One region of the Candidatus Merdisoma sp. JLR.KK011 genome, then DNA from elsewhere that is predicted to be linked to it. Evidence: a T-box and tRNA genes for the amino acid it is inferred to sense, from the RefSeq annotation. Region 1 holds a T-box; the other holds one or more tRNA genes.
What was found. The T-box of region 1 lies ahead of pheS (phenylalanine--tRNA ligase subunit alpha). A T-box ahead of a tRNA ligase gene usually reads a tRNA of that ligase, here a tRNA-Phe.
Positions count from the first base shown of each region.

Region 2: it has a tRNA-Phe gene. The T-box ahead of pheS (phenylalanine--tRNA ligase subunit alpha) is inferred to sense a tRNA for this amino acid. The anticodon was not compared.

Region 1 covers NZ_JAYWSZ010000003.1:1,334,874-1,338,281, reverse strand. Annotated here, with positions in the region: gene VV089_RS07425 (MFS transporter) at 1-1,210, shown strand, start outside; T-box leader at 1,289-1,512, shown strand; gene pheS (phenylalanine--tRNA ligase subunit alpha) at 1,566-2,585, shown strand; gene pheT (phenylalanine--tRNA ligase subunit beta) at 2,741-3,408, shown strand, end outside.
Region 2 covers NZ_JAYWSZ010000004.1:1,187,299-1,190,706, forward strand. Annotated here, with positions in the region: gene VV089_RS19625 (glycoside hydrolase family 13 protein) at 1-264, shown strand, start outside; gene VV089_RS19630 (aldo/keto reductase) at 221-1,246, shown strand; tRNA gene VV089_RS19635 (tRNA-Phe) at 1,409-1,481, shown strand; tRNA gene VV089_RS19640 (tRNA-Gly) at 1,506-1,576, shown strand; gene VV089_RS19645 (TetR/AcrR family transcriptional regulator) at 1,705-2,280, shown strand; gene VV089_RS19650 (HdeD family acid-resistance protein) at 2,447-3,004, shown strand; gene VV089_RS19655 (efflux RND transporter permease subunit) at 3,141-3,408, shown strand, end outside.

The DNA.
Region 1 (3,408 bases):
GATTCTTTATGATGTAGGCAACTCGGCCTTTGTGCTTCTGACTGCCACCATCATTCCCATCTATTATAAAAATATAGCCGAGACAAGCGGAATCACTGCGGCGGATTCCACTGCGTATTTCAGCTATGCAACCTCGATTGTGACGATTATTGTTGCCGTATTGGGCCCTGTGCTTGGAGCATTGGCAGATACCAAGGGCTTTAAAAAGCCGGTATTCACCTTTTTTATGATGATGGGCGTCCTTGGATGTGCCGGACTTGCCGTACCAAAGACCTGGCTTGTCTTTCTGGTGGTCTATGTGCTGGCGAAGGTGGGCTTAAATGCCAGTCTTGTCTTTTACGACGCCATGTTGGGAGATGTGACGACGGATGAACGGATGGATGTAGTTTCGGCCCAGGGCTATGCATGGGGATACATCGGAAGCTGTGTTCCCTTTATTTTCAGCCTGGTCTTTGTGCTTTTTTCGGAGAACATCGGTATCAGCGGAAATACGGCTATGGCCATAGCCTTTCTTGTCAATGGGGCCTGGTGGCTTCTGGTGACGCTGCCGCTTCTGAAAAGTTATGAACAAAAGCATTATGTAGAGCGCACCCTTCATCCGGTGAGGGACAGCTTCGGGCGTCTGGCCGGTATCTTTTCGGAGATTCGCAGGAAGCCTTCTGTGTGGTGCTTTCTCCTTGCATTCTTCTTCTATATTGACGGTGTGTATACAATTATTGATATGGCAACCTCCTACGGCAAGGATGTGGGGATCAGCGATACAAACCTTTTACTTGCGCTGCTGCTGACGCAGGTGGTTGCGTTTCCATGCTCGGTTCTTTTTGGCTTCCTTTCCAAGCGCGTGAAAAACACGACGCTGATTCAGGTGTCGATTATCGGATATTTCGGAGTCGTGCTGTTTGCCCTGCAGCTGGATAAGACCTGGGAGTTCTGGTTTCTAGCCGTGTGGGTGGCTGTGTTCCAGGGGGCGATCCAGTCTCTGTCCCGCTCCTATTTTGCGAAGATTGTGCCCAAGGAAAAAGCGACGGAGTACTTCGGGTTCTTTGACATCTTCGGCAAGGGCGCGGCTTTTATGGGTACAATGCTGATGGGAATCTCCACACAGCTTTTCGATACTTCCCGGGCCGGAGTAGCAATTCTGGCCGTGATGTTTGCCGCAGGGTTTCTTCTCTTCCGGAAGGCGGTGGAAAGGGCGGAAAACGCTGCGTGATCGGAAAACAGCTGTCTTTTGATTAAATGCTTGACAATTCTGCCATACTTGTTATAGAATAAATCCCAGCAGAAAAAATCAAATGCAGTGAAGGTGCAAAGTAGATGATTCTTCTTCTGACAGAGAGGGAATGTCACCGGCTGAGAGCAGTCCCAAGTTCAGAAAATCATTGAATTTCCCACCGGAGCAGCGCCGCTGAAGGAGATAGTAGGCGGCGACGGGTTGTACACGTTACGTATAGAATGAGCGCCTGCAAAAAGCAGGAATCAGGGTGGTACCGCGGAAATGATTTCGTCCCTATTTAGGGACGTATTTTATTTCTGCGTATTTTTATGGACAAATAAAGGAGAGTAAAATGAAGGAGAAGCTGCAGAAAATCCGTGAACATGCCATGGTGCAGATTCAGTCAGCGGAAAATTTGAACATGCTGAACGATGTACGCGTAGCTGTTCTCGGAAAAAAAGGGGAATTAACAAGTGTTCTGAAAGGCATGAAGGACGTTGCGCCTGAGGATCGGCCGAAGGTAGGCCAGCTGGTCAACGAAACACGTGAGGAAATCGAGCATGTCCTGGAGCAGGCCAAGAAAAAAATGGAGGCTTTGGTCCGGGAAGAAAAGCTGAAAGCCGAGGTTATCGATGTAACCCTCCCGGCCAAAAAGAATCAGTCCGGCCATCGGCACCCCAACACCATTGCCTTAGAAGAGGTAGAGCGTATCTTCATCGGCATGGGCTACGAGGTAGTGGAAGGCCCGGAGATTGAGTATGATCTCTACAACTTTGAAAAATTGAACATTCCTGAGGGCCATCCGGCCAAGGATGAGCAGGATACCTTCTACATCAACAAGGAAATCGTACTGCGCACCCAGACCTCGCCATGCCAGGCCCGGGTGATGGAACAGGGAAAGCTTCCCATCCGCATGATCGCCCCGGGGCGGGTGTTCCGTTCCGATGAGGTGGATGCCACGCATTCCCCCTCCTTCCATCAGATCGAGGGCCTGGTGGTAGATAAAAATATCACCTTTGCAGACCTAAAGGGAACCTTGGAGGAATTTGCCAAGGAGCTTTTCGGGCCGGAGACCAAGACCAAATTCCGTCCCCATCACTTCCCCTTTACGGAGCCAAGCGCCGAGGTAGATGTAAGCTGCTTCAAATGCGGCGGCAAAGGCTGCCGGTTCTGCAAGGGAAGCGGCTGGATCGAGATCCTGGGCTGCGGCATGGTGCATCCACACGTACTGGAGATGTGCGGCATCGATCCCGAGCAGTACACAGGTTTCGCTTTCGGCGTAGGGCTGGAGCGTATCGCACTGCTGAAATACGAGATTGACGATATGAGGCTCCTGTATGAAAACGATATACGGTTTTTAGGACAATTTTAAGCAGTAGTACCCTGGGATATTGTAGAACTTTAAACAGCAATATCCTTCAAAGTGCACAAATCGATTTACAGACGCATATTTTGTGCGGCTGGAAATTGATTTCATACCCGTGTACTTTGAGGGATATTACGGAACTTTAAATAGGAGATATGAGTATGGATACATCATTATCATGGATTAAAGCATACGTGCCGGATCTGGACGTGACGGCACAGGAATACACCGATGCAATGACCCTTTCCGGAACAAAAGTGGAGGGTTATCGAGCCCTGGATGCGGATCTGGAACACATCATCATCGGACAGATTTTAAAGATAGAGCGCCATCCGGACGCAGATAAGCTGGTGGTATGCCAGGTGGATATAGGAGGGGAAGCTCCGGTTCAGATCGTAACAGGCGCCCCCAACGTAGAGGAAGGCCAGAAAGTCCCGGTAGTTCTGGACGGCGGCCGTGTGGCAGGCGGCCACGACGGAAAAATGACGCCGGGGGGCATCAAGATCAAAAAAGGCAAGCTGCGCGGCGTAGAGTCAAACGGCATGATGTGCTCCATCGAGGAGCTGGGCCAGACCCGGGAGCTGTTCCCGGAGGCCCCGGAGAACGGCATCTACATTTTCCCTCAGGATGTGACGGTAGGAGAGAGCGCCATCAAAGCCCTTGGCCTTGATGATGTGATCTTCGAGTACGAGGTTACCTCCAACCGGGTAGACTGCTACAGCGTCATCGGCATTGCCAGAGAAGCGGCGGCTACCTTCCGCAAGCCCTTCATTCCCCCCAAGGTAAGGGTAAAGGGCTCCGGCGGCGATGTAAACGACTATATCCGGGT
Region 2 (3,408 bases), on a different contig from region 1:
ATTGGCGAGGTGTTTGACGGGGTCTTGATGGAGCGGCTGATTCTGTCGGTGGAGGACGGTTTCACCACAGAGAACGCCTGCTATCTTGTGTCTGACGGGGCCATTGAGATTTTCCTGCCTCCTTTCTCGGCAGCGGTACTGCGCACGCGCAAGGCGGTAAAGAAAGAGAGCGTGCAGCCGAAAAAGAAAAAAAGAAAATGGTTTGCAAGGAGAAGGCAGTATGTTAAAGGTAGTACTTGGAAAAACAGGAATCGAGGCTCATAAAAACGGTTTCGGAGCGCTGCCGGTTCAGAGAATCGGTATGGAGGATGCAGTGTCCCTTTTAAGAAGAGCCCGCAAAGGCGGTATGAACTTCTTTGATACGGCCAGATTTTATACGGACAGTGAAGAAAAGCTGGGGGAAGCATTCGCCGGAGTAAGGGATCAGATCTATCTTGCAACGAAAACCATGGCTCAGACGGCTGAGGAGTTTTGGAAGGATCTGGAGCTGTCCCTTAAGAATCTTCAGACAGAGTATGTGGATCTGTATCAGTTCCACAATCCGCCTTTTTGCCCGAAGCCGGGAGACGGAAGCGGACTGTATGAGGCTATGCTGGAAGCAAAGGAACAGGGGAAGATCCGCCATATCGGAATTACAAACCACCGTCTTAAGACAGCCCATGAGGCCATTGACAGCGGACTGTATGAAACCCTGCAGTTTCCCTTCTGTTATCTTGCCACAGAGCATGAGCTAAAGCTTGTGGAGAAGTGTAAAAAAGCAGAGATGGGCTTTATTGCCATGAAGGGGCTGTCCGGCGGGCTGTTGACGAATTCTGCCGCTGCCTATGCATTTTTGGCTCAGTTTGATCATGTGCTTCCTATCTGGGGAATTCAAAAGGAAAAGGAGCTTGACGAGTTCCTCTCTTACATAGAGAATCCTCCCGGCATGACGGAGGAGATCAAGGAGCAGATTGCCAGGGACAAGGAAGAGCTGGGGCTTGATTTCTGCCGGGCCTGCGGCTACTGTATGCCCTGCCCTGTGGGGATTGAGATTAATACCTGCGCCAGGATGTCCCAGCTTATCCGGCGCTCGCCCTCAGAGCTTCAGCTGACGCCGGAGGTGCAGGCGAAGATGAAGAAGGTGGAGGAGTGCAGGCATTGCGGCGCATGCAAAAAGAAATGCCCCTTTGGACTGGATACGCCTGCGCTTTTGGAGAAAAATTATGCGGATTACAAAGAAATTCTGGCCGGGCGTGTGAAGCTGTAGAAACTGCCGGGTTTTGAAGCGGCTGCAAAATAGAGCGGCTCCTTTTAAAAATGTTGTAAGACACGGCCGGAAGGCAGGCTGTCAAAAAAATGTTGACAAATAATTAGTAATCGTGTAAAATAACATCTGTTGTGAAAGAGTGTCGCACAACAGATGTTATCTGCCCAGATAGCTCAGTTGGTAGAGCAGAGGACTGAAAATCCTCGTGTCACTGGTTCGATTCCGGTTCTGGGCATTGAAAGTTTCATATTTGTATTATGCGGGTGTAGTTCAATGGTAGAACACCAGCCTTCCAAGCTGGACACGTGGGTTCGATTCCCATCACCCGCTTTATTTTTTTGTAAAAAGCATCGTGCCGGTAATCCTAAGAGGTACATAAACTGACCGGCAGCATTTCTTGAAAAGCGAAAAAAAATCCGCTATAATCAAAAGCAATGGAAGGAAAGGGAGTTTTTTCTATGGCTCAATTTACAAAAAAAGCAATCGTCGAGGCGTTTCTGGAGCTTCTGAACGAGAAGCCGCTGGATAAGATAACGGTAAAGGAGATTGTAGACAGCTGCGGAATCAACCGCAATACCTTTTACTATCATTTTGAGGATATCCGCGCCTTGCTGACCTTTGTGATTGACGGGGAGGTGGAGCGCGTGGCTGCAAAGAACGCAGATGTGCAGTCCTTGGAGGAGGGCTTTATTGAAGCGGCCCGTTTTGCCCTTAGCAACAAACGGGCGATTTACCATATTTACAATTCTGTCAGCCGGGAGGAGCTGGAGCGTTATCTGAACAGCATTGCGCAGGAGGTTGTCAGACGTCTGGCGGAGGGGCTTAGCGTCACCCGGGATGTGCCGGAGCCTGACCGTGAGCTGATCATCGATTTTTATAAATGCGGCCTGTCAGGAATGGTGATGGCCTGGGTGGGAGAAGGTATGAAGGCGGATCCGGAACAGATGATTCGAAGCCTGGGAGCTTTGCTGAAAGGAAGTATTGCGTCGGCCATGGAAAAAGGCCGTCAGAGAGCCGGAAGGAAAAAGCAGTAAAAGCATTGGGGGAGCATGGGCGTTTTAGGCAGATAAGCCCATGTGTCTGAATTTTGGTTAATAGGAAAGCGGTGTATGGATTTCATACACTGCTTTTTGTTTGCCCGTTTCAAGGGAGAGGGCTTTTGACTACAATAGAGATTGTAAAGAGAAGGGAGTGAAAAAAATGACAACTGTTCGGATTGCAAAGGGAGGTTATGCGGCGTCATCTGTGGCTTTTTGTATGGCTGGCATCTTGTTGATTCTTTGTCCGGAGATTTCGGCGGAGGTTATCTGTAAGGGAATTGGTTTTTTGCTGGCAGTGTGCGGAGTGTTTAAAATATGCGGTTATCTGTCGGAGGATTTGTACCGGCTGGCTTTTCAGTTTGACCTGGCGGGAGGGATTCTGGCAGTGATTATCGGAAGTCTGATGATGTTTCGCAGCGGCAGTTTTCTGCGGTTTTTCAATCTGGTCTTGGGCATTATCGTTATGACGGACGGCCTTTTAAAGATCCAGACAGCCATAGACGCCAGACGCTTCGGACTGAAACAGTGGTGGCTGATTGGAGGTGCGGCTGCGTTTGCCAGCATTCTGGGGCTGCTGATTATCATAGACCCCTTCGGAAATGCTGGAATTGCCGGGGCCATAGTGCTTCTGGGAATTACGCTCCTGACGGAAGGGCTGCTGAACTTGTATGTGGCGGTATATACCGTCAAGACAAAAAATCAGCACAGAAAAAAATAAGGACATTGCGGAACTGGAAAACAGCAGTGTTCCTCACAGTGCACAAATCAATTTACAGACACATGGTTCTGTGACTGGAAATTGATTTCCTAAGGTGTAGTGGGAGGAACATTGCGGAACTGGAATGGAGAACGTTATGATTAAATTTGGAAAAGGGGTTGTAAAGCTTCGCATCCCCATTTTGATTCTTACACTGGCGCTGATGATTCCGTCGGCCCTGGGAATGGCGGCCACACGGATCAATTACGATATGCTCACTTATCTGCCAGGTGACATTGAGACAATGATAGGCCAGGACATTTTGATGGATGAGTTTGGAAAAGGGGCATTTTCTTTCGTTATCATAGAGGGAATGGAAGATAAGGAAGTGGCAGAGCTTAGGGAGCGGATCGAAGAAGTGGATC